DNA from 2 places in the Paenibacillus sp. FSL H8-0315 genome. Region 1 is predicted to be linked to the other one. Evidence: riboswitches for the same ligand, from Rfam matches in the RefSeq annotation. Region 1 holds a riboswitch; the other holds the start of a gene.
The links. A riboswitch is a leader RNA that binds a small molecule or an ion and turns the genes downstream of it on or off. The one in region 1 is predicted to bind S-adenosylmethionine.

Region 1 (8,910 bases):
ACTGATGCAGATGGAAATATAATCAAAGAATTTAAACGTGAGGTGCTTGATGAAGTAACAAACTTCGATAAGTCCTACTGGAATGAAATTAAGCAGGGGATGCGAAGTGAAGTTAGTGCTTTTTCTGATTTCCCTTATGACTTTGCCCGTAAGACGGGAACCTCTCAGCAAGTAGCTAAGGGTGAAATTCGCGATAATGGGGTATTTATTGCATATGCTCCACGTAATAATCCTAAGTTGGCTGTGGCGGTTGTAATCCCTGAAGGTGGTTTTGGTTCACAAAGTGCGGCACCAGTCGCACGTAAAATATTTGATGCCTATGATTGGGAATATGGCCTTGATGGAGTTCCAAAGAAAAGTCTCCAGTCTGGCAATAATACTAATGATAATGCGAAGGAGGGAGAGACTACAGGTACCGAGTAACTCTGACCCTATGGCTAAGATGTAAAAAAATAAACAGCTTCTCAAATGAGAGCATACAAGAATGGAGGGGTGGCAAATGATTGCCAAATACCGCCTGCTTGCATTGGATATGGATGGAACCCTACTGAATGATGAACAGATAATTACACCCACAACGGTGGAATGGATTCAAAAGGCGGTCAACGCAGGCGTTCATGTCTGTCTGTCGACAGGCCGGGCATTTGTAAGTGCCTTACCCTATGCAGAGCAGCTAGGTTTAGAGACACCGATGATCACTGTGAACGGCAGTGAGGTGTGGAGAGCGCCACATGAAATATACCGGAGATCACTAATGGACCCCAAGCTGGTACAAGAAATGTATGATCTTGCAAAAGCAGATGACATCTGGTTCTGGGCTTATTCTCTGGACGAAGTTCTTAAACAGGATAACTGGGATGGGGATGTAACGGGTAGAGAATGGCTTAAGTTCGGTTATCATACTGAAGATGATGAGCTTCGTCATAAGCTGTTGCTTCGTCTTCAAGATATGGGTGGACTGGAGATTACGAACTCTTCTCCGCACAATCTGGAGATTAATCCTCTAGGCGTGAATAAGGCAGCAGGAATAAAGGAAGTCTGCAAGCTGCTGGGAATAGAAATGTCGCAAGTTGTAGCTGTGGGCGACAGCCTTAACGATCTGGCGGCGATCCAGCAGGCTGGGCTTGGGGTTGCCATGGGCAATGCGCAAAAGACGGTTAAACAAGAGGCTGATGTTGTGGTGGCGACCAATAATCAAGACGGGATTGCCGAGGTCATCCAAAAGTATATCTTTACCGAAGCTGCAGCCTCTGTAGGCAGCAAATAATAAAAGCAGTACTGCGAAGTGAATCCATGGAGCATTATGCTAGTAGGAGGTTAAGGAATTGACGATCCTGGGTTGGATTCTTATTATTGTTTTGTTTGCTGTAGGATTGGCAGGGGCTGTGTATCCCATACTGCCGGGTGCGTTAGCGATCTATCTTGCCTTTTTTGTATACGGCTGGTTCTTTTCTTTTGAGCCCTTTGGGGTTTGGTTCTGGATTATTCAAACACTGATCGTTGTAGTTCTTTTTGTTGCTGATTATGTTGTAGGAGCGTGGGGTGTCAAAAAATTTGGCGGTTCACGTTCATCGATTATCGGGAGCACGATAGGGCTGATCTTGGGACCTTTTGTTATTCCGGCTTTTGGTCTTATCATTGGACCATTTCTAGGGGCTTTTATTGGAGAACTGATCGTGGGATCTTCCCCGTCTAAAGCTGCTAAGGTAAGTGTTGGCTCCATACTCGGCTTATTTAGCAGCACCTTGGTCAAAATCGTGTTGCAGGTAATTATGGTCGTCCTCTTTTTTATATGGGTCGCCCGGTTTTAATTTAACAGTGAAGAAGGGGAAAGAGTTTGTCCAAGAAAGAGTCTTTTGTTAAAGGCACGCTTATCCTTGCTGCTGCAGCTTTGGTGGCAAGGGTACTCGGGCTTGTCCAGCGGGTGCCGCTGGAGCATTTATTTAATGATGTTGGTAATGCTTCATTTACGCAGGCAAACACAGTTTATTTGATGTTATTACCGCTGGCTACAGCAGGGATTCCAAGTACATTAAGTAAAATGGTATCTGAGCGTTATGCACTGAATAGGCCAAATGAAGCTCAACAGGTGTATCGGGCGGCATTAATGTTTGGTGTTGTAGTTGGCGTAATTATGAGCGCATTGTTATACATAGGTGCTCCTTATTATGCAGAATATGCAAAAGTTCCTGAAAGTACTTTGGCGATCCGGGCCATAGCTCCGGCACTCCTACTCTTCCCTTCTATAGCAATGATGCGTGGGTACTTTCAAGGGCGGAATAATATGATGGCTGGTGGCATCTCTCAAATTGTGGAGCAGATCGCGAGGGTATCTACAGCTGTTCTTCTGGCATTTGTATTGTTACAAAAAGGGTACGACAACACTTGGATGGCTGCTGGAGCATCATTCGGTAGTGTATTTGGTAGTGTTGGTGCTTTTGGTGTAATGCTCTATTACGCTATGAAATTACGGCGTAGTGAGGGGCAAACTGCGTTATACGAAACGAATGAAGCGAAGCTTCCTCTATTTGGAATTTATAAGGATATATTTAAATTATCCATTCCTATCGTGCTATCTTCAGTTACGGTTCCAGTAGTGAACTTTATTGATACATCTTTAATTGTACCGTTACTGAGTGGACAAGTTGGTGTAGCTGATGCCACACGTGCTTTGGGTATTTTCGGGAGTCGGGCACAGAGTGTCGCCGGGATTCCGCCGGTTCTTTCTATAGCACTGAGCACTTCACTAATACCAATTATTTCAGCTGCATATGCCCGTCGGGATGAGAAACATCTAAAAGGGCAAGTGACGTTAGCGCTTCGTATCTCTATTTTAACAGGAGCACCGATTGTTCTATCACTCGTAGTTGCTGCATATTCAGTTAATGGCCTCTTATTCAGTAGTTTAGATGGCAGTGGTATCGTAGCCATGCTTACTTTAGGAACGATCTTTCAGATTACGATGATGACAACGAACTCTATTTTGTTAGGTATGGGCAAATCGCGAATTTCCATGTATTATGTGTTAGCGGGTATTATTGTAAAATTAGTGGCAAGCTTATTACTTAGTAAGGTATTTGGCATCTACGGAATCATCGGTGCAACAGCACTTTGTTTCGTGGTCATTACTTTGCTTAACTTACGTATGCTGAAATCGATTGTGTCTTTTGAAATTATGGGCAAACGTTGGGGCGGTTTCGTGATTGCGGTACTTGTGTCCGGCGGGATTGGTTATGGCTTGAATGAGGCTGGGATTCTGTTAACAGATCTGATGCCTGCACGTTTGGCGTTTCTGATCACTTGTCTTGTTGTAGGAGCCGCTGTTGTTGTTATTTATCTAGTACTGCTTATTGTGCTGGGCGTGCTGACTAAACAGGAAATCTCCAGTTATCCGCGGGCGCTGCAAAAATTATTGAATCCGCTGATGAAGTTACAGCCTGCACGTGTTCGTATGAGAGAATAGGTTTGACTTCTACACTGCATTTTGCTTCACTTAAAGAGTAGAAAATAGACAGATATTGAAGAAGGGACTGAGTAAATCATGGACAAAATTAGTTCTCCTGCTGAATTTCAGGTAGCCATTCAATCACCTCGATTAACAGTGGCCATCTTCAAGGCTGACTGGTGCTCGGATTGCAAATTTATCGATCCTTTTATCCCAGAGGTAGAGCAGTCTTATGCAGACCGCCTTACACTGGTTGAGGTAGATGTTGATGCCGTGGGCGATGTTAGTCAAGAACAAAATATTATGGGTATTCCAAGCTTCGTCGCATATTCGGATGGACGGGAATTGGTTAGATTCGTTAATAAATTACGCAAATCCCGTGAAGAGATTGAGAATTTCCTTGATAAAGCGGTCCAAGTGCATCAAAGCCTTCAAAAGTAATTCCTAAGGAACCACCGCTTTCGCTTGTTTGTGCAAAGCGGTGGTTTTTTGAAATATAAGTCTGGCTGCTTCTTCATTACTAAAAACTGCGGGTGATATTTTTGACGACAAATCAGTTGAAATGGCTTAGTTATCTTACTTGCCTTATCATGTTCCTCGCTGTACTCGGAGGAGCGGTAGTGACGAAGACTGGATCGGGCTTGGAATGCGGAAATGAATGGCCGCTCTGTCATGGAAAATTAATTCCGGCTTATACTATAGGCTCGATGATTGAATACACCCATCGCTTGTTTAGCGGTTTGGCAGGGTTATTCTCACTTGCCTCGATGTTTGCTTTTTGGCGTTATGCTCGTACGCGGCGCGATTTGCTGGGATATGCATTTATGACCTTAGTATTCGTCATCGTTCAAGGTGGTATGGGAGCGCTTGCAGTAATTAAATCCCAATCCGCTGCTGTAATGGCGTTGCATATGGGTTTTTCTTTGATCGCCTTTTCAAGCGCTATGATGTTGGCTCTTGGAACCAAGAGATGGCATGAAGCGCGCGAATATGATCATATACTGGAGGCTCAAAAGAAGCCCGTAAGTAAGGCTTTTCGCAATTTAACCTGTTTTACTGCCATCTATTCTTATATTGTCGTGTATATTGGAGCCTTTGTAAGTCATACGGATTCACAAGGCGGGTGTTCGGGTTGGCCGCTTTGTAATGGAGAATGGGTTCCGGAGCTTTCCGGAGGAGTAGGTGTTGTTTTTACACATCGGATTGCGGCTTTAATCTTATTCATGCTTACTGCGCTGCTCGGGCATTTAGCATTTTGGAAACATAAGGATTATCCAGAGCTTAGAGCGCTAGGTATAGCTGCAGCGCTGTTATGCTTGATGCAGGTATTTAGTGGGGCGGCTGTGGTTTACACCTTAGATAATGAAAGATTGTACATATTTGCCGCTTTGGCTCATATTTTGCTGATTGCCAGTTTGTTTGGTGTCTTATGTTATATGAGTGTAAGAGTCTGGCAGCTAAATCGCTCGAGTAGTGTCGTGTCTGGAAAAAATGTAACGAGCCCAATGATTCCACCGCCTTGGTAGAACATTCCCTCCGTGGATAGAGGTGCTTCACCCGCGGAATAATAAAGTGGAAATCGGTATATCGTGGAGCTGATTGGCCGATGCTTACGTCGCGAGTTTTGTACGAAGCAGTCCATGGAAGCAGACGCTGAACAAAACTTTAGGAGGACTGGGATATGCTGCGGGTATTACTTGGAGAGCCGCCTCGAAAGAACAGCGGTGTGTTGGCTGATGCGATGGAGAATATGGCCACTTTTGCAGCATTGCTGCGCAAGGAAATGAGTGCCCATGAGGATAATGACCATGAATACCGCAAGCTGGAGATTTGGACACGTGGGCTGATTTCCTCTCTGGATGAACTGGAGCAAAGTTGGTTCGCGGCCGCTTTTTACCGGAAATTAGTGATTGCGGGTTATATGGATGATATGACACCGGTGGAACAGGGCGATTATGCACGTTATGTTTATTTTTATAAAGATGGCTTTATCCGGGTTTTCTCTCTTCTGGACAAGCTTGGGACGGTACTGAATCATTTTTATGATCTCAAAACATCCAAATTAAAAACGCACTTTTCTTACTTTACAGTGCTGCGTCAGCTTCAATTATTGAATGTGCATCCTGCATTAGCGGATCAACTGGAAGAGATTAAGAACTCCTACCGCGATCCATTGGAGAATTTACGCAAGCGCAGAAATGCTGAAATTCATTATATGAATTCCGAAATGCAGGATGATTTGTGGCAGCGGCACCAAGGTCTGCATGACAAAATTCAGCTCGAGGATCTGGATAGCCATCTTGAGGATTTAAAACAATCGCTCGAAATGAACTGTAAGACATTAATCGCGGCATTCAGCTACAGCAATGAACAGCTGCGTAAGGAAATAAGCAAGGTAAAGAGCATAAAATCGTAATTGTTCAATATATTTCCTTTTGACAAAAATAGATAAACTCACTATACTTATGCTTGCATTAAAGTATGTACGATTTCAGAAAAAATATAATTTCATAACTTTATCTTATCGAGAGCGGCGGAGGGATAGGCCCGATGAAGCCCGGCAACCGATTTGTATCCAGCGCGGGAAGCGTTGTACAAATGTCATGGTGCTAATTCCTACAATGGCGCAGGTTGCGGTCGTTGGCAGATGAGAAGGCATTGTCTTAATAAACCCACAGAGCCTCTTGCGATCTGCATCGATCGTTGGAGGTTTTTTTGTATAGAATAAGTGAAGTATAAAGGGGGGGCGACGAGAGTTGATTAATCTAAAAGGGATAACAAAGGTTTATGGAAAAGGGAGTAATGCGGCAACAGCACTTTCTGGATTGAATCTGTCCATCGAGAAAGGTGAAATATTCGGAGTCATCGGCCACTCTGGAGCCGGGAAAAGTACATTGATCCGTTGCATTAATCTGTTGGAACGTCCGACAGAAGGAGAGGTCTGGGTAGACGGTGTTGAGCTAACCAGTCTTAACCAAGGTCAGCTGCAGGAACAGCGGCGCAAGATTGGAATGATTTTTCAACATTTCAATTTGCTGTCTTCGGCGACCGTATACGATAATATTGCCTTTCCACTGCGCCTTGCAGGTACATCTAGAACAGCTATTGATACAAAAGTCAAAGACCTGCTCGCTCTAGTTGGGCTTGAAGAACATAAAGATAAGTATCCTTCTCAGTTATCTGGAGGACAAAAGCAGCGGGTCGGCATCGCCCGGGCACTAGCCAGTGACCCTGATGTGCTGCTGTGTGACGAGGCCACTTCTGCGCTTGATCCCCAGACAACAGATTCCATTCTTAAGCTGCTACTCGATATTAATAAAAGATTCCATTTGACCATTGTGCTGATCACACATGAAATGCATGTAATCCAGAGCATCTGCGACCGTGTCGCGGTCATTCATGGTGGTGGGATTGTTGAGCAAGGCAAAGTTACAGAGGTATTTCTCAAGCCGCAGCATGAGGTTACACGCGATTTCATCCGCAGTGAGACACAGAATGAAGGACCTCTTCGAGTGGCGCTTGATGCTGCTGCCGGGGATAACTCTCAAGCTGTCAAAATTACTTTTTTCGGAGAAAAAACTTACGGCTCGGCACTATCCGATGTCGTGCGTGATACGGGTGTAAGCTTTGCAATCTTACATGGTACCATCTCAACGATTAAAGATGTGCCTTATGGACAGATGATTGTGCGGTTCGAAGGGCCAGCTGAGGCGATTGCTGTAACGATCTCCAGACTAATTGCTCAAGGCCTTGATGTGGAGGTGATTTCGTAATGAATTTTGCAGATCTAAATTGGCAAGAAATGATGGATGCTACGGTTGCTACTATAAAAATGATATTTTTTTCCGGATTGTTCACAATTATTCTTGGTTTACCACTCGGAATTCTATTGTATTTATGGGGGAAATCGAATAGTATAGTAATCAGAGTAACTTACTCGGTCTTATCATTACTTGTAAATATCCTACGTTCCGTACCCTTTATCATTTTGATGGTGGCTCTAATTCCTTTCAGCAAAGCCGTTGTTGGAACCTCCATTGGTGTACTCGGTACGATTCCACCTCTGGTGATTGGTGCAGCTCCGTTTTTTGCCCGTTTGGTAGAGACGTCGTTAAGAGAGGTAGACCGCGGAGTCATCGAAGCCGCACAAGGTATGGGAGCATCGACGAACCAAATCGTTATGCGTGTTCTTTTGCCAGAAGCTCGTCCAGGTCTGCTAGCTGGAGTTACGATCACACTGGTTACACTGGTCTCCTATACAGCAATGGCTGGTATGGTTGGGGGCGGCGGATTAGGTGACTTGGCGATTCGTTACGGCTACCACCGCTATGAGACGGAGATTATGATTGTTTCTATAATATTTATTGTCGTACTGGTGCAATTGCTACAAATGGCCGGTGACCGACTCGTAAAACATTACACACGGAAATAAGGTACATCCATATATATCCTTATTCAATACAAAATATAGATTAGAGGGGGATTTACAATGAAAAAAGTACTACTTACATTTTTTAGCCTGACACTGGTTGCGGTGCTTGCGGCTTGCGGTAACAACAATGCATCTAATAATGCTGGGAGCTCGGCTGCTACAACAGCACCAAACGCAGAAGCAACAAGTGAACCTACTAAAGATCCAGTGAAATTGGTGATTGGTGCCTCACCTGTTCCTCATGCTGAAATTTTGAAGGCTATTGCTCCATTGCTTGAAAAAGATGGAATTACACTTGAAATCAAAGAATTCACTGACTATATTCAACCTAACGTGCAGCTTGATGAGAAGGAGTTAGACGCTAACTTTTTCCAACACCAACCGTATCTGGATGACCAAAACAAAAATAATAAAACCGACCTGGTTTCTGTTGCATCCGTTCACGTTGAACCTTTTGGAGCTTATTCCAAAAAAATCAAATCGATCGATGAGTTGGCTGATGGTGCAAAAGTTGCCATTCCGAACGATGCTACTAACGGTGGCCGTGCACTAATCCTACTTGCAAAAAATGGTCTGATTACCTTGAAAGATGATACAAACATTGCTGCAACAAAAGCAGATATCACTGAAAACAAGAAAAATCTCGACATCATTGAGTTGGAAGCAGCTATGCTCCCACGTCAACTGGATGAGGTAGACCTTGCTTTGATCAACACGAACTTTGCACTAGACGCTGGTCTTGTGCCAACTAAAGATGCATTGTTCATCGAGGGTGTAGATTCCCCTTATGCTAACATTTTGGTAACCCGTCAAGACAATAAAGATTCCGAAGCCATCAAAAAGCTGGTTGCTGCCCTGAATTCTCCAGAAGCTAAAGCTTTCATTGAAGAAAAGTACGAAGGTGCGATCATTCCAGCGTTTTAAGGAATGAAGCTAAATTCGTCTATAGTCATAACAAGAACCCGCAGCCAAGTTGGCTTGCGGGTTTTATGTTCTAAGGTTGTGAGAGAATGTTAAATCCTCTATAATAAGA
Region 2 (8,910 bases), 3.0 Mb from region 1:
AATGCCAGATGGGAAGTACTATGTTAAGGCTTGGCTGGCAGATGTGGAGCTCTCCAAGAGTACCAACGCGTACAAATCACTGGGCAAGCTTGTCGGCATTAAGCCGCTGGATCAAATTGAGGTTACGGTAAAAGGCTCTATGTTTGATGACTTAAATAATTAAACATCAATAGTCTCCCTTCATGCAAAAAAGCATGAAGGGAGTTTTATTATTGTGATAGCGCTTCATCCAACGTATAATAAGGGCTGTTGATTGTTTTATTTTATATTAATTTTTATTTTCAAACTGGATGGCGGATTATTGCTTAATGGAGAAGGGAGATAGTTGCTATGAAGTTATTGGGAGCGATTGAAGCAGGCGGAACGAAGTTTGTATGCGGAATTGGTTATGAGGACGGTACCATTCTGGACCGAGTTAGCTTTCCGACAACAACACCGGAAGAAACGATGGGACTCGTAATCGACTATTTTAATGGGAAGAATGTAGAAGCTTTTGGTATTGGATCGTTTGGACCGATTGATCCCGTGCTGGACAGCCCTACTTATGGTTACATAACAACGACACCAAAACCTCACTGGGGACAATATAATTTGGTAGGTACAATGGCTGAGCAATTTAACGTGCCGATCGGTTTTGATACGGATGTGAATGGTGCAGCGCTTGCGGAAAGTAAATGGGGAGCGGCTAAAGGTCTGGACAGCTGCCTTTATATTACGGTTGGGACAGGCATTGGAGCGGGAGCAGTAGTTGGAGGTCAGATGGTGCATGGATTGTCTCATCCTGAGATGGGACATATTCTAGTTCGCAGACATCCAGAGGACACGTTTGAGGGCTACTGCCCTTATCATGGCGATTGCCTTGAAGGGTTAGCCGCAGGTCCGGGGATTGGCAAACGCTGGGGACAACCAGCAGGCGAGCTGCCTGTTGACCATCCAGCTTGGGATATGGAAGCTCATTATCTTGCACATGCACTTATGAATTACGTGTTGATTCTGTCTCCCGAAAAAATCGTAATGGGCGGTGGTGTCATGAAGCAAAGCCACTTGTTCCCGCTAATTCGTACCAAGCTGCAGGAGCTGCTGAAGGGTTATGTTCAGCATCCAGCGCTAAATACCGACATCGATAATTATGTTGTGCCACCGCAGCTTGGAGATAACGCAGGACTTGCAGGTGCGATTGGACTGGCAACTTTAGCTTTGGCAAGAAACTAGTATAAAAAGATATTGACTGTTAGGAAATATATGGTATTGTAGGATCTAACAGTATAGCATTTAATGAGGGAGCACCTCTTTCACGTTTATCGTGAGAGTGGTGCTTTTTTGCGTTTTCCGAGTCTGACAGTGTGGCATTCACATCAGCGAATAAGTAGCTCAGACCGGTAGGTATAGTGCTTGCTGAAGACTAGAAAGGCAGGGATGAATATGCAAATTGTATTTATGAATCGCTTATCCAGAATATCTGGGGTGGATCAAGAGGTGTTCGCTCAGCTATGGATTGGAGAGGAAGAAGGAGTGTGGAGTCTGGGCTGGCGTGATTTTTCAGGCGGTGAGGAAACACAGGAGCATTTGTGGTACGCGGGTGGTTCATGGAATGAAATGCTTTGTGTTTACAGGCATGAGCTGGCGGTGAAGATGGGGGATGGCTATCGGCCGTTGATTGATGGCGTATTTCATGAAGAAGACGGCCTTACCGGGCGTAATCAGGAGCAGCTAAGGCTGCAATATTACAGTGAATATAATGGGAACGAAGCTATTTATGAGGAGTTATGTGCTTGGCGCCGCAGCCGAGCTTCTAGTGAACGGAAAGCCCCTTACATTCTTGCCAGCAATCGTTTGTTACGTTTGATAAGCACTTTCTTGCCGCATACACCAGAGGAGCTGCTGCAGATCCCTGGTGTAGGGGAAGGAAAGGTAGCCCAATATGGCACGGATTGGTTGGCTATAACCTCTACGGCTGCAAGGGAACACTCCTTTCCTTTGAATTGGGTACACCAAGAAATTGAGGAGGATTCTTTTGTATCCTGGCTCTATAAACAGAAAGAGGTCAAATATAAGAAACAGCTAGAAAGACTGCGATTACGGCGAATTCTGCTGCAAGGGATCGAGAATGGGTTAGGGTTAGAACAGCTTAAGGTGAACAGTGGAGTGAACCGTCGCGAACTGATTGAAGCGGTAGAGGAGCTGGAAAGAGAAGGTTATTGCGTGGAGAAACTGATCGAGGTAGAACTGAAAAATGTGCCGCAGAATGAGCAGGAGGCGATATGGAATGCCTATGCAGAGGTAGGAGATCTTTTTCTAAAGCCAGTGCTGCATAAGGTGTATGGGGAGGATTTTTCAGCAGCAGAAGGGCTGGATAGCTATTATGAACGTCTGCGGCTGATCCGCATTCATTTCCGGCGGGAGCAAGCTGCTAAAGTGGGCATGGCGACCAGTTTCTAGTAGCTTTTTATCATATCAAAAAGACGAAGGCTTCCTTACACCAAAGGGTTAAAGGGCCTTCGTCTTGCCTATTCGTCCGTTTATTTTCATAGCCATTCTTTCTTGCGGAATACATACAGCATCCCACAGCCTAACGTCAACATTAGACCTATAACGGCAAAATAACCGTATTTCGTATGCAATTCCGGCATATGATCAAAGTTCATCCCATAGATTCCGGTAATTACGGTCAAAGGCATGAATATCGTTGTAATCGCGGTAAATACTCTCATAATTTCATTGGCGCGGTTGGCGATACTGGATTGGTAGGCCTCACGTAAGTTGCCCATGAGATCGCGGTACGTCTCAAAGGTTTCGGATATTTTAACTGCATTTTCATAAATGTCGCTAAAGTATTTCTGCAGCTGATCATCAATCAGACGGAGGTCTTTTTTATTCAGGGTATTGATAACCTCTTTCTGTGGTCCCAGCATCTTCTTTAACCATAAGATCTCACTTCGCAGACCGATAATCTCACTCAGATGAGATTTCTTGGTATGCATTAGGATATCCTCTTCAAGCTTCTCAATCCGGGCTTCAATTCGGTCACCTACGGAGAAATAATTATCTACGACAAGGTCGATAAGCAGGTAAAGGAATTGGTCGGGTTCGCTAACCTCTTGTTCCCATAACATGGGCTTCAGGACGCGTAGCTCGTGAATCTTTTGTTTCGTTACAGTAATAATATAATGTCTTCCCAAGAATATATTGAGCGCCCGCAGGAAGATTTCCTCATCATCAAAGCGGATGCTGTTTACAACAATAAAGTAATGACTTTCGTATATTTCGATCTTTGGACGTTGATCCTCTTCACTAAGGCAATCCTCAACAGCGAGATCATGCAGGTTGAACAGGGGCTGAAGCAGCTCCAAATCCTCCACATCTGCATCAATCCAATAGAACCCTTCTGTTGGGGGTGTCAATGTTTCATCAATTTCATCAATAGGTGTAAAAACCCCTGCATTCACCAGCCGGATTTTCATCTGATTCCACTCCTTCTATCCCCGGGTCTTCACCAGGGACTGCTAATTAAGCACAGAGAAAAAATCAGCTTGGCCGGCGTTACAATCAATACAAGAGGCCGAATGACGATTCGAGGGCATGAAGAAGAACTGCTCCCGCCGCCGGCAAGCTGATGATTATCCTGTGTGGTTGCTCATTCTGTACACTTAATTGCGAGCTCGGGTCGCCTTCCATTCTTCTTCTCACCTCTTCTTTTCGTTCAGGTATGAAATACTTGTCTAGTATAACAACGGAGTATGCCTCTTTCAAGCAAATTTATTGTTACTTTGAGGCTACTTCAGCATTGTATGGACTTGACGAAAAGGAGGTTCATGATTTAAAGTAAATTTTAAAGAAATTTAATTGAATACAGCTAAATCTTATCAAGAGCAGGTGGAGGGACTAGCCCTATGAAACCCGGCAACCGGCGTGTGAACGCACGGTGCTAATTCTTGCGGAACTTTGCTGACGACTAAACCTCGTCCAAAAGTTTCTGGCAGATGAGAGAGGCGCATATGACTGTAGATATGACCTTTCTCGTTTTCCGAGAAAGGTCTTTTTATTGTTCAGAAAGCCGCGATGTGACAACATAACCTAAATACAGTTAAGGAGTGGAAAGACAATGCCAATTAAAATTCCCGACAGTTTACCAGCAAAAGAAATACTATCCGGTGAAAATATTTTTGTGATGGATGATAGTTTGGCTTTCCATCAGGATATCCGTCCACTAAGGATTGCTATTCTGAATCTCATGCCGACTAAAGAAACGACGGAGACTCAATTGCTGCGTTTAATAGGAAATTCACCGCTACAAGTTGACGTTACCTTGCTGCATCCACGCTCACATACTTCTAAGAATACTTCTGCTGAGCATTTGAGAAGCTTTTACAAAACTTTTGACGAGATCAGCCACCGCCGTTTGGATGGTCTTATTGTTACAGGAGCACCCGTAGAGCAAATGGAGTTTGAGGAAGTATCCTATTGGGAAGAGCTAAAAGAGATTTTTGAATGGAGCAAGGATAACGTGACCTCGACCATGCATATCTGTTGGGCGGCACAGGCAGGGTTGTATCATCATTTTGGTGTTCGTAAAGTGGCTTTGCCTGAAAAATGTTTTGGAGTATTCTCCCATACGATTAACCAAAATAACATTAAATTGCTGCGCGGCTTTGACGAGGTATTCCATGTACCGCATTCCCGTCATACCGATGTCTCCCGCGAAGATATTGAGAGCAATCCAGATCTGCAGATTCTGGCGGAATCCGAAGAAGCTGGTATGTATCTAGTAGCTACGACCGACGGCAAACAAATATTTGTGACCGGACATTCCGAATACGATCCATTATCCTTGAAATGGGAATATGATCGTGATTTGGAGAGGGGCATGGAGATGGCCTTGCCGAAACACTATTTCCCTAAAGATGATCCAGAACAAACACCTCCTGCAGTGTGGCGTGCACATGCCAACTTATTATTCTCTAATTGGCTCAATTACTATGTATATCAAGAGACACCTTACGATATCGACCCGATTGTTTATTAAGATCAGCGCTACATTACAATTTAGGAGGCATTTATCATGGACGACAAACTTAGGATTGAAAGCAGACTGGCACAAATAGGTTCACAAGAAGATCCGGCTACCGGAGCCATTAATTTCCCTATCTATAATGCTACGGCATTCCGTCACCCGAAGCTTGGGCAGAGCACAGGTTTCGATTATAGCCGTACCAAAAGTCCAACCCGTTCCGTACTAGAGAATGCGGCTGCGGAATTGGAGTCTGGTGATGCAGGTTTTGCCTGTAGTTCTGGGATGGCAGCTATTCAAACCATATTTACCCTGTTTGGGCAAGGCGATCACTTGATCGTTTCGCTGGATCTTTACGGCGGGACCTATCGTTTGTTGGAACGAATTATGTCCAAGTTTGGAATCACTGCTTCCTATGTAGATACGAATGATTTGGATGCGCTTGAGGCTTCACGTCTTCCAAATACGAAGGCGATATTTATTGAAACGCCAACGAATCCTTTGATGATGGTTACGGATATTGCAGCCGTTGCTACTTGGGCCCGTCATCATGGGCTGCTCACAATTGTAGACAATACACTGCTGACTCCATTTTTCCAGCGTCCTCTGGAATTAGGTGCGGACATTGTAGTCCATAGTGCTACCAAATATTTGGGCGGACACAATGATGTACTTGCGGGTCTTATTGTATCTAAAGGAGCTGAATTATCCGCTGAAATAGCGATTCTACATAACTCTATTGGCGCTGTGCTTGGGCCAACAGACAGTTATCAGCTGATGAGAGGCATGAAGACACTGGCCCTGCGTATGGAACGGCACGAGAGCAATGCGCTAGCAATTGCCCGCTATCTACAAGAGCATCCGGCGATTGCGGAAGTGTTCCATCCAGGCCTGCCGGATCATCCGGGATATGAAATCCAGAATCGCCAGTCCTCGGGCAATACCGGAATTTTTTCTTTCAAATTAAAAGATGCCAGATACGTAGAACCTCTGCTTCGTCATATCCGGCTTATTGCCTTCGCGGAGAGCCTCGGCGGGGTTGAATCGCTAATGACCTATCCTGCAGTACAGACGCATGCGGATATTCCTGTGGAAATTCGGAATGCGGTGGGTGTAGATGATCGATTGCTGCGCTTCTCGGTCGGTATTGAACATGCGGAGGATCTAATTGCTGATCTTGGTCAAGCTTTAGAGGCTGCGCGAGCGGAAATCGAAACGAAGTAAAAGTAACGGCAACCCAGATCGGCACCGAATGCTGGGAAATATCGAGGATCTATCTCACCGTTGATTTAGAGCTGGTGTTGGACGCAGGATGAAATAGAGCTGTCTCATAAGCCGGGAATTGGCTGCTGGGATAGCTCTTCTTTTTGGACTTTTTGCTATTGGACACAGCTGACCTTAGACACAGCATTATTACACATTTGGAATGTTAACGGACTCCACAGCAGCTATTGCGCTAAAAACCAGCCTTCATGAGTCTCTTGTCAAGGAATAGCGTCGCTGGAGTCCAGAACTATGCTCCAAAGGCTAAATACTAACTAATAACGTCATCTGTGTCCGGCAGCCTCAAGGAATTTTGATTCACCGGGTGCAGGCAGCAATGTAAGGACTCTTTCTGCTGGATGGTATCTTGCTAAGAAAGTAAAAAGTTTTTCAAGCTGTTCAGATTGTGATACGATGAGGAAATGAACTGTTCATTTATTAAAATATAAGGTATAAGTTACATACTATACTTTATCCTTATGTTACTACGAGAAACGGTTGTTATCTCTAAAGGACGACAACGTTATTTTTCTTGTGATTTTGTGAATCTACCATATCCCTAAGGGTTTAAAAGGAGGATGCGAACGATGAGTACGATAGATCTTATTTTGGATAAAGCCCTGCGGGGTGACCGTCTCCAATTGGAAGATACCATCCGACTATTCGAGAGCAACGAAATTGAGAAAATGGGTGCTGCTGCAAACACTATTATGGAACGCTGGCATCCGGACCCGTTAGCCACATTTGTAATTGGCCGTAATATTAACTATACGAATGTATGTGATGTGTACTGCCGTTTTTGTGCTTTTTACCGCAGACCAGGCTCGGATGAAGGCTATGTGCTGCCAGATGAAACGATTTATCAAAAAATTGCTGAAACGATTGCTGTTAATGGTACAGAAATTCTTATGCAAGGTGGAACTAATCCTAACCTTCCATTTAGCTACTATACAGATATACTGCGCGGAATTAAGCAACGTTTCCCTGAGATTACAATGCACTCCTTCTCTCCTGCTGAGATTATGAAGATGAAAGAAGTATCAGGATTACCACTGGAACAAGTGGTTCGTGAAATTCATGCTGCGGGTCTGGATTCCTTGCCAGGCGGAGGCGCAGAAATTCTTGATGACCGTACACGCCGCAAAATCAGCCGGCTAAAAGGCTCGTGGCGCGAGTGGATGGATGTAATGCAGACAGCACATAAAGTGGGTATGAATACAACAGCAACAATGGTGATTGGGCTTGGAGAAAGTATGGAAGAACGAGCTTTGCACTTACTACGTGTACGTGAGGCTCAGGATGAGTGTATTGCCAACAAATATGATTCTGAAGGTTTCTTGGCCTTTATCTCATGGACATTCCAGCCGGACAATACCAACCTGAAGCTGGACAGACAAACGCCTGAGGAATATCTGAAGACGGTAGCGATCAGCCGCCTTGTGTTGGATAATATTAAGAACTTCCAATCTTCTTGGGTCACTATGGGGCCAGAGGTCGGCAAGCTCTCCTTGCAATATGGCTGCAACGATTTCGGCAGCACAATGATTGAAGAGAACGTAGTATCTTCGGCGGGTGCGACTTATAAGGTAAACATCGAGTCGATTACTCAGCTGATTCGCGAAGCAGGCAAAGTTCCAGCGCAGCGGAATACACGTTATGATATTCTGCGGGTGTTCGATGATCCTAATGCGAAGATTGATAATGATTTTGTAATGCAGAACTAATATATATTAATTATTAATCAACGCTTGATGCTTGTTAATCCTTAAGTGGATTACTGAGCATCAAGCGTTTTTTTTGTAAGGTTAGGATTACGATCATTAGCAAGCCTTATTGCAGAACACATCTGAATCTTCGCTTGTTATATCATCCGCTAGGCGTACGGACCCAGTGGACCTTAATTGCAAATTCAGCGCTTCTTGAGTCGGGGTTCGGACCCCAGCGACGCTATTCCTTGAAAAGAGCCCCATATAGGCTGGTTTTTAGTGCAATAGCGACTGTGGGGTCCGATAGCATAGGGAAAATCGGAAAATGTGGCGTATAAGAGCATCAGTGTCCGATAGAGCTGATGTATACGAACAATATGAACTAATGTTAACTACACAAACGAGGGTTGGTGTGGAGTACGCCTTTTAACGAAGCTTTATATAAATGTGAACATAAAAATATTTTTTTATTTCTTTTTACCCATTCACATTATTATCCAAAAGTGATATCATAATCATATCAAAAGAATATCTAGTGGGGGTGCTTTTATGAAAGAGAAAACGCTTCGTCCTGTCAGTGGATTTTGGGTTCTCGCCTTAATTGCAGTTTGTTTAGCTGGGGGAATTTATGGTGCGGTTCAAGAGTATGTCGCAGTGCCAGTCATTCTGTTCGTTGTAGCTGGGGTATTATGTACAAGTGTTACGGTTGTGCAGCCCAATAAGTCGGTTGTAGTTACCTTTTTCGGGCAATATGTAGGGACTATCGTGACAAGTGGCTTGTTTGCAGTCATTCCGTTCAGTTTGCGCAAGACGGTTTCCCTCCGCGTACGTAACTTTAACAGTGTCAAGCTGAAGGTTAATGATGTGGAAGGTAATCCGATTGAAATTGCTGCAGTTATCGTATTTAAGGTAATTAACTCTGCAAAAGCGCTT

Region 2: it holds a riboswitch for S-adenosylmethionine, as region 1 does, so the genes downstream of both, metA (homoserine O-acetyltransferase MetA) here and MHB56_RS09645 (methionine ABC transporter ATP-binding protein) in region 1, are expected to answer to the same signal.

What each region holds. Positions count from the first base shown of each region.
Region 1 covers NZ_JBBOTA010000001.1:2,233,987-2,242,896, reverse strand. The annotation lists gene MHB56_RS09680 (peptidoglycan D,D-transpeptidase FtsI family protein) at 1-423, shown strand, start outside; gene MHB56_RS09675 (Cof-type HAD-IIB family hydrolase) at 500-1,267, shown strand; gene MHB56_RS09670 (DUF456 domain-containing protein) at 1,326-1,811, shown strand; gene MHB56_RS09665 (putative polysaccharide biosynthesis protein) at 1,838-3,463, shown strand; gene MHB56_RS09660 (thioredoxin family protein) at 3,542-3,886, shown strand; gene MHB56_RS09655 (COX15/CtaA family protein) at 3,988-4,971, shown strand; gene MHB56_RS09650 (Cthe_2314 family HEPN domain-containing protein) at 5,127-5,861, shown strand; SAM riboswitch class I at 5,964-6,099, shown strand; gene MHB56_RS09645 (methionine ABC transporter ATP-binding protein) at 6,202-7,218, shown strand; gene MHB56_RS09640 (methionine ABC transporter permease) at 7,248-7,877, shown strand; gene MHB56_RS09635 (MetQ/NlpA family ABC transporter substrate-binding protein) at 7,935-8,801, shown strand.
Region 2 covers NZ_JBBOTA010000001.1:5,248,371-5,257,280, forward strand. The annotation lists gene MHB56_RS22720 (hypothetical protein) at 1-163, shown strand, start outside; gene MHB56_RS22725 (ROK family protein) at 331-1,212, shown strand; gene MHB56_RS22730 (HRDC domain-containing protein) at 1,423-2,439, shown strand; gene corA (magnesium/cobalt transporter CorA) at 2,526-3,461, opposite strand; SAM riboswitch class I at 3,858-3,987, shown strand; gene metA (homoserine O-acetyltransferase MetA) at 4,103-5,023, shown strand; gene MHB56_RS22745 (PLP-dependent transferase) at 5,060-6,232, shown strand; gene mqnC (cyclic dehypoxanthinyl futalosine synthase) at 6,859-7,995, shown strand; gene MHB56_RS22755 (SPFH domain-containing protein) at 8,527-8,910, shown strand, end outside.